One region of the Streptomyces sp. SP18CS02 genome, then DNA from elsewhere that is predicted to be linked to it. Evidence: riboswitches for the same ligand, from Rfam matches in the RefSeq annotation. Region 1 holds a riboswitch; the other holds the start of a gene.

Region 1 (4,154 bases):
GGCACCAGGACCCGCAGCGTCCCGTCGTAACCGCGCCCGGCCAGCCCGGACTGCAGCCGGGTGGCCCGGTCGAAGGCACGGACGAACGCCGTCGCCCCCAGCCCGGCCAGCGAACGCCAGGTGGCCGCCCTGGTGGTCAGCCCGAGCCGGGCGGCCTGCGCCTGCCGGATCCTCGCCATCGTGTCCAGCAGCAGGAAGCTGATCCGGTACATCACGAGCGCGACGTCCACCACCGGCGCCGGCACACCCGCCCGCACCAGCCGGGGCAGCACATCCGAGACCGGAGTGGTGAACGCGAACAGCAGCACACCCAACGAAGCCGCCGAGGTCCGCAGCAGCAACTGCGCTGCGTGCAGGGGCCCGTCGGGCGCCGGCGTCACGAACCCGCCCGCGCCGCCCACCTGGAACAGCAGGGGGACCGCGCCCGTCACGCAGAAACCGAGCGGGATGCGGAACGCCCGCCACAGCTGCCGGGGCGCCACCCCGGCCGGTCCGAGCAGCACGGCGAGGGTCGCGGCCGCCACCAGCACGGCTCCCGGCCACGGTGGCAGGCAGACCGCGCACAGCGTCAGACCGAAGCCGAGAAACGCCTTCTCGCACGGATGGCGGCGGCGCCAGCGACTGCTGTGCGCCGCCGCGTCGATCGGCAGCACCCCCGGCTACGCGGACGGCCGCGGATCACGGGCGCCGGTCCCGGAGCCGGCCACGGCGGCATCGGCACCGGCCACGCTGTCGGGCCCGCTTCCGGTGCGGGCCCGTGCCTCGCCCTGCCGCCGGCCGCGGCGCAGACCGAAGTAGTAGGCCAGCACCCCCGCCCCGAGCGCGGCCTGGAGCGAGAACAGCGCCGACTCGATCTCGCCCGACGGCGGCTCGTACAGCGGGGTGAACCACGGCTCGTAGTCCGGCTTGTTCTCCGTGATCGCCGTCTCGGCCTGCGCGTCGGCGCCGGTGAACGGTTCTTCCTTGTGGTCGCCCAGGCCCAGCGCGAGCGGAAGCACGGCCAGTGCCACGACGATCAGAAGCAGCAGCGTGTTGATCCTGGCGTTACGGCTCATCAGGCCACGGCCTCCTTCTTCTCGTTCCCGCGGCCGCCCGTGAGCAGTACCCCGAGCCGGGTCAGCTCACCCTTGCTGGACTGGATCAGCAACCGCATCACCAGCACCGTCAGCAGACCCTCGCTGATGGCGAGCGGAATCTGGGTGACGGCGAAGATGCCCCCGAACTTGCCCAGCGCGCCCATGAAGCCGCTGCTCGGGTCGGGGAAGGCGAGCGCCAGCTGCACGCTGGTCACGCAGTACGTGGACAGGTCGGCCACGAACGCGCCGAAGAAGACGGTGACCATGAGCGGCAGGCCGAACCGCCGCAGCAGGCGGTACACGCCGTACCCGGCCCACGGCCCGACGATCGCCATGGAGAAGACGTTGGCGCCGAGCGTGGTCAGGCCGCCGTGCGCCAGCAGCAGTGCTTGGAACAGCAGCGTGATCGTGCCCAGTACCGCCATGATCGGCGGCCGGAACAGGATCGCTCCCAGCCCCGTACCCGTGGGGTGGGAACAGCTTCCGGTCACCGACGGGATCTTGAGTGCGGACAGGACGAAGGTGAAGGCACCGGAGGCGCCCAGCAGCAGGGTGGACTCGGGATTGCTCCTGACCTCCCGGGTCAGGGCGCGTACGCCGTGTACGACGAAGGGAGCGGCGGCGACGCTCCAGGCGGCCGCGTGTATCGGGGGCAGATAGCCCTCGGCGATATGCATGGTTGGGAGACCCTCTCCAGCACCTCGTGGATGGACAACGCGCCCTGGCCGGTCTCCTGGCTGACGGGTCATGCCGCCGCGACTCCGCCTTCCCGGACAACGCGGTCTCCCGCCGTCCAGTGGCTTCCCGAGGGATGGAGCCGGACTTCCCGATCACAGTGGCGAGGGCCGCACCGGTACTTCACCGGTTTCCCGTACACCAAGGCCCTGCGACACTAGTGCGTTGACCAGGTACATCACAACCCGCGCAGGGGCGCGCACTCCGGCGCCACCCCGGTCTGCGCCCACCCCGGAACCCCGGGGCCGGTGACCGAGCCGGCCGCCGACGACGGCCGCCGGCTCGGCGCCGGGCGCCCGGCCCGACCGGTTCACGACACCCCGGCGCAGGGGCCGCCGGCCGGGGCGGGCCGCCGTGGGCGGCCCCCGCCCCCGCTCCCCACGGGACCCGCCACGGGCCGGCGCGGCGCGTGACCACAAGGGCCGTGACCCCAAGGCGGCCCGTGGCCCGCGGCTCCGGCGTACCTCACACCTTGCGGTAGTCGTACGCCTCCGATGCCGCCGTCACCACGGCGTCCAGGTCGGCCCCCGCCGAAGCGGTGACCACGGCCGCGACCGCGCCCTCCACGAACGGCGCGTCCACCAGCCGCGTGCCGTCCGGCAGCTCGTCGCCTTCGGCCAGCAGCGCCTTCACCGTCAGTACGGCGCTGCCCAGATCGACCAGGACCGCGACCCCCGCGCCGCCGTCGACCGACGCCGCCGCCTCCGCGATCAGCTCGGAGCTGGTGCCCAGCCCGCCGTCCGCCGTGCCGCCCGCGGCGGCCACGGGAGCGGTGTCGCCGCCGCCCGCGAGACCCCGTGCCAGCTCCGCGACCGCCGCCGCCACCGCCGCGCTGTGCGACACGAGCACGATGCCCACCCGCGCGTTCATCCCGCCACCGCCGGGCCCTCGGGCGTCGATCCGGCCGCCTGCGCGAGCGTCGCGATCAGCAGGGCGGACGACGTCGCGCCCGGATCCTGGTGCCCGATGCTGCGCTCGCCCAGATAGCTGGCCCTGCCCTTGCGCGCCTGCATCGGCACCGTCGCGAGCGCGCCTTCCTCGGCCGCCCGCGCGGCGGCCTCGAACGACTCGTCGAGCGCCGCCACAGCCGGTTCCAGCGCGTCCAGCATCGTCTTGTCGCCGGCCGCCGCCCCGCCCAGCTGCGCCACCGCGGCCACACCCGCGCGCAGCCCCTCGGCCAGCTGCCCCGGCGTCACCTCCGCCGCCTCGCCCAGCGCCTTGCCGGTGCGCCGCAGCAGAGTCCCGTACAGCGGGCCCGAGGCTCCTCCCACGGTCGAGATCAACTGCCGCCCGGCCAGGACCAGCAGCGCCCCGGGAGTCCGCGGCGGGTCCTTCTCCAGGGCCTCCGTCACGGCCGCGAAGCCGCGACGCATGTTGGTCCCGTGGTCGGCGTCCCCGATCGCCGAGTCCAGTTCGGTGAGCCGGTCCGCCTCACGGTCCACGGCGGCGGCGGCGATCGTCAGCCAGCGTCGGAAGAAGTCCGTGTCCAGCGCGGTGCTCCCCATGTCAGCAGCCCCACCGAAGGGCGGCCGTGCGCACCGGCGCGTCCCACAGCCGCAGCAGTTCCTCGTCGACCTGGCAGAGGGTCACCGAGCAGCCCGCCATGTCGAGCGAGGTCACGTAGTTCCCGACGAGGGTCCGGGCCACCGGAACGCCCCGCTCACCCAGCACCCGCTGCACCTCGGCGTTGAACCCGTACAGCTCCAGCAACGGCGTCGCCCCCATCCCGTTGACGAGCGCCAGCACCGGGGCGTCGGGCCGCAAATCCTCCAGTACGGCGTCCACGGCGAAGTCGGCGATCTCCCGGGAGGTCATCATCGCGCGCCGCTCGCGTCCTGGCTCGCCGTGGATTCCGATGCCCAGTTCGAGCTCCCCGGAAGGGAGGTCGAAGGTGGGGGTGCCCTTCGCGGGCGTCGTGACCGCGCTCAGCGCCACGCCGAAACTGCGCGAACTCGCGTTCACCTGCCGGCCGATGGCCTCCACCCGCTCCAGCGGCGCGCCCTCCTCGGCGGCGGCGCCCGCGATCTTCTCCACGAACAGCGTGGCTCCGGTGCCGCGCCGGCCGGCCGTGTACAGACTGTCCGAGACGGCCACGTCGTCGTCGACCAGGACCTTTGCCACCTGGACGCCCTCGTCCTCGGCGAGCTCGGCCGCCATGTCGAAGTTCAGCACGTCGCCGGTGTAGTTCTTCACCACGAACAGCACCCCCTCGCCGCTGTCCACGGCGGCGGCGGCCCGCGCCATCTGGTCGGGCACCGGGCTCGTGAACACCTCGCCCGGGCAGGCCGCCGAGAGCATGCCGGGACCGACGAAGCCGGCGTGCAGCGGCTCGTGTCCGGAACC
Region 2 (4,154 bases), on a different contig from region 1:
TGGATCATCCGCACGGCGACCTGGCTGACGTCGGCGGGCAGGCCCGCGAGATCCGCCTCGGCGCGGATCGTGGCAAAGGACTGGCGGTAGATCTCCGCGCCGTCCTTCTCGTAGTCGAACACTCTGCTCTCGCTCATCTCGTGGTGGTACGGGCTGCCGCCACCGTGGCGGCCAGTCCTGCCCGGGTCATGGGTACGGGTCGTGCGGCCGCGCCGTCCCGGACGGTCACCTCGTACACGCCGTCACCGGTCGCGACGACGTCGACCCACGCGCCCTGCGGGTGGCCGCAGCGCCGTTCGCAGCCGGACCAGTGGACGGGCAGGCCGCCCGTGCCGGGGGTGGCGTCGGCGCGCACGTCCGACAGGGACTTGGCGCAGCCGGGCCGCCCGGTGCAGGCGCCGGTGCCCAGCCAGGGCGAGTCGGGGGAGGTGATCAGACCGGCCGCGTCGAGGGCGGCGAGCCGTTCCGTGGCGGCCCGCCGGTCCGCGAACCCGGTCACGACCAGGCCGCGCCAGGGCGTGACGCGGACCTCGTCGGCCGGCAGCAGGGCGCGCATCTGCGCGCTCGTCACCCGGCCGAGCGGCGCCACGACCGACACGGCGGCCGGGGGTGCCACGGGGCCGGGGGCGGGCGTGCCGGGCGGCGTGACGACCCCCGGGAGCGGGCGCGGCCCGGGCGCGGCCGTCCCTCCCGGGGCCGGGCCGTCGCCGGCTCGCGCGGGAGCCGCGGCGGCGGCGTCGACGGGTGAGAACGCGAGGCCCGCCTCCGCCAGGTGCGCCGCCACGTCCACGGACCGTCCCGGGGGCAGCTCGCGCACCCGCCAGGCGCCCGTGCCCGCCGCGCGGGCGGCGGCCAGGAAGGCGCGGGCCGCGGCGAGCGCGGCGCGCGGGGCGTCGTCGGCCGGCACCCGGCACACCTCCCGCACGCCGACCCGTACGCGTGCGGAACCGGCGTCCGGTTCTGCGATCAAGGTCACATCGGCGCCGAGCCCCGCCACGTCCCCGCGTCCGTCGTCCAGGGCGAACAGGAAGCGGCCCGAGAGGGCGGCCGACCACGGGGCGGCACAGAGCAGGGCGTCCAGCTCGCGCACCCACAACTGCACGTCGGCGCGGCCCAGTCCGTCCAGCCCGGCCAGCGGGGACGCGACCACGTTGCGCACCCGCTCATGCGTTTCGGAGGGCAGCAGCCCGGCGTCCCGCAGCAGCTCGGCCAGGGCCGACCCGCAGTCGTCGCCGAGGCCGCGCAGCTCGACGTTGCCGCGTGAGGTGATGCTGAGGTGCCCGTCCCCCAGCGAGTCCGCCGCCAGTGCCAGCGCACGTACCTGATGGGACGTCAGAAGGCCGCCCGGCAGGCGCAGTCGGGCCAACCGGCCGTCGTCGGCCTGGTGCAGCCGCAGCGCGCCGGGGCAGGCGTCGCCACGGTCCCGTATGGGAGCTTCGACCCGTTTCGGCGTTGATGGTCGGGTGGGCGGCATGGCGGCGAGCATACCCACGACCTTCCAGGTGACCGCCCGCCCGATCAAGCCGAACCTCTACTATGCAGACGGCACAGGGTCCCAGGGCCCTAGGGAGGAAGCCCGGTGGGAATCCGGCGCGGTCCCGCCACTGTGAACCGGCCCCGAGCCGGTGAGTCAGGAACTCCCGCCGTCCTACGACCACCCGGGGCGCGGACACCCCGAGGAAGGCCTGCGCACGCGATGATCCTGCTGCTGTCGCACTCCGACACCGACCTGCTGAGCGCTCGCGCCGCCGGCGGTCCGGTGGAGTACCGGTTCGCCAACCCCTCCCGGCTCCCCGTCGACGAGCTGCCCGCCCTGCTGGACGGCACCGACCTGGTCGTCGTACGCCTCCTCGGCGGCGTCCGCGCCTGGCAGGAGGGGCTCGACGCACTGCTGGCGGGGGACCGTCCCGTGGTGGTGCTGAGCGGGGAACAGGCCCCCGACGCCCAGCTGATGGAGGCCTCCACCGTCCCCATCGGCATCGCCGCCGAGGCGCACGCCTACCTCGCCCACGGCGGCCCGGACAACCTGGAACAGCTCGGCCGTTTCCTCTCCGACACGGTGCTGCTCACGGGCCACGGCTTCGAGCCGCCGAGCCCCGCGCCCACCTGGGGCCCCCTGGAGCGCACCCCGCGCCGCACGGACGGCCCGGTCGTCGCGGTGCTCTACTACCGCGCCCACCACATGAGCGGGAACACCGCGTTCATCGGCGCCCTGTGCGACGCCGTGGAGGACGCGGGCGCCCAGGCCCTGCCGCTGTACGTGGCGTCCCTGCGCGCCCCCGAGCCCGAGCTGCTCGACCGGCTGCGCGGCGCCGACGCGATCGTCACCACCGTCCTCGCGGCGGGCGGCACCAAGCCCGCCGCGGCCCAGGCGGGCGGCGACGAGGAGGCCTGGGACGCGGGCGCGCTCGCCGCCCTGGACGTCCCCGTCCTCCAGGCGCTCTGCCTGACCGGCCCGCGCTCCGCCTGGGAGGAGAGCGACGAGGGGCTGTCGCCGCTGGACGCGGCCAGCCAGGTCGCCGTGCCCGAGTTCGACGGCCGGCTCATCACCGTTCCGTTCTCCTTCAAGGAGATCGACGAGGACGGCCTGCCCGCGTACGTCGCCGACACCGAGCGCGCCGCCCGCGTCGCCGGGATCGCCGTGCGCCACGCCCGGCTGCGCCACATCCCGAACGAGCACAAGCGCCTCGCGCTGGTCCTCTCCGCGTACCCGACCAAGCACTCCCGGATCGGCAACGCGGTCGGCCTGGACACCCCCGCCTCCGCCGTCGCCCTGCTGCGCAGGCTCCGCGAGGAGGGGTACGACTTCGGTCCCGAGGAGGACATCCCCGGCCTGGTCTCCGGCGACGGCGACGAGCTGATCTACGCCCTCATCGAGGCCGGCGGCCACGACCAGGACTGGCTCACCGAGGAGCAGCTCGCCCGCAACCCCGTCCGGATCCCCGCCGCCGACTACAAGCGCTGGTACGCGACCCTGCCGCAGGAGCTCCGCGCGGCCGTCGAGGAGCACTGGGGCCCGCCGCCCGGCGAGATGTTCCTGGGCCGCTCCCGCAATCCGGAGGGCGACATCGTGCTCGCCGCCCTGCGCCGCGGGAACCTGCTGGTCCTCATCCAGCCGCCGCGCGGCTTCGGCGAGAACCCGATCGCGATCTACCACGACCCCGATCTGCCGCCCTCGCACCACTACCTGGCGGCCTACCGCTGGATCTCGGCCTCCGCGGACGACGGCGGCTTCGGCGCCGACGCGATGGTCCACCTCGGCAAGCACGGCAACCTGGAGTGGCTGCCCGGCAAGAACGCCGGCCTGTCCGCCGCCTGCGGCCCCGACGCCGCGCTCGGCGACCTCCCGCTGGTCTACCCGTTCCTCGTCAACGACCCCGGCGAGGGCACGCAGGCCAAGCGCCGCGTCCACGCCACCCTGGTCGACCACCTGGTCCCGCCGATGGCCCGCGCCGACTCCTACGGCGACATCGCGCGCCTGGAGCAGCTGCTCGACGAGTACGCGCAGATCTCCTCCATGGACCCCTCGAAGCTGCCCGCGATCCGCGCCCAGATCTGGACGCTGATCCAGGCCGCCAAGCTCGACCACGACCTGGGTCTGGCGGACCGGCCGGACGACGACGGCTTCGACGACTTCCTGCTGCACGTCGACGGCTGGCTGTGCGAGGTCAAGGACGCCCAGATCCGCGACGGCCTGCATGTCCTGGGCGGGGCGCCCACCGGCCCCGAGCGGGTCAACCTGGTGCTGTCGATCCTGCGCGCCCGCCAGATCTGGGGCGGTACGCAGGCCCTGCCCGGACTGCGCGAGGCCCTCGGGCTGGACGAGTCGGCCGCCACCCGCACGGGCGCGGACGAGGCGGAGGAGAAGGCCCGGACGCTGGTCCAGGCGATGGAGGACGCCGACTGGGATCCGGCCGCCGTCGGTACGGTGGCCGCCGGCCACGGACAGGCCGTCGCCGACATCCTCGACTTCGCCGCCCGCCAGGTCGTGCCGCGCCTCGCCGCCACCACCGACGAGCTCGCCCACGCCGTCCACGCCCTGAACGGCGGGTTCGTCCCGGCAGGCCCCTCCGGGTCCCCCCTGCGCGGGCTGGTCAACGTCCTGCCGACCGGCCGCAACTTCTACTCGGTCGACCCCAAGGCCGTCCCCTCGC

The links. A riboswitch is a leader RNA that binds a small molecule or an ion and turns the genes downstream of it on or off. The one in region 1 is predicted to bind cobalamin.
Region 2: another riboswitch for cobalamin. It lies ahead of cobN (cobaltochelatase subunit CobN); the one in region 1 lies ahead of PUR26_RS20295 (energy-coupling factor ABC transporter permease).

The regions. Positions count from the first base shown of each region.
Region 1 is NZ_JAQYXC010000288.1:413,451-417,604, forward strand. It holds gene cbiQ (cobalt ECF transporter T component CbiQ) at 1-653, opposite strand, end outside; gene PUR26_RS20290 (energy-coupling factor ABC transporter substrate-binding protein) at 660-1,055, opposite strand; gene PUR26_RS20295 (energy-coupling factor ABC transporter permease) at 1,055-1,753, opposite strand; cobalamin riboswitch at 1,783-1,972, opposite strand; gene PUR26_RS20300 (PTS-dependent dihydroxyacetone kinase phosphotransferase subunit DhaM) at 2,277-2,681, opposite strand; gene dhaL (dihydroxyacetone kinase subunit DhaL) at 2,678-3,316, opposite strand; gene dhaK (dihydroxyacetone kinase subunit DhaK) at 3,318-4,154, opposite strand, start outside.
Region 2 is NZ_JAQYXC010000277.1:102,377-106,530, reverse strand. It holds gene PUR26_RS14180 (precorrin-8X methylmutase) at 1-137, opposite strand, end outside; gene PUR26_RS14175 (cobalamin biosynthesis protein CobG) at 134-1,474, opposite strand; cobalamin riboswitch at 1,532-1,660, shown strand; gene cobN (cobaltochelatase subunit CobN) at 1,697-4,154, shown strand, end outside.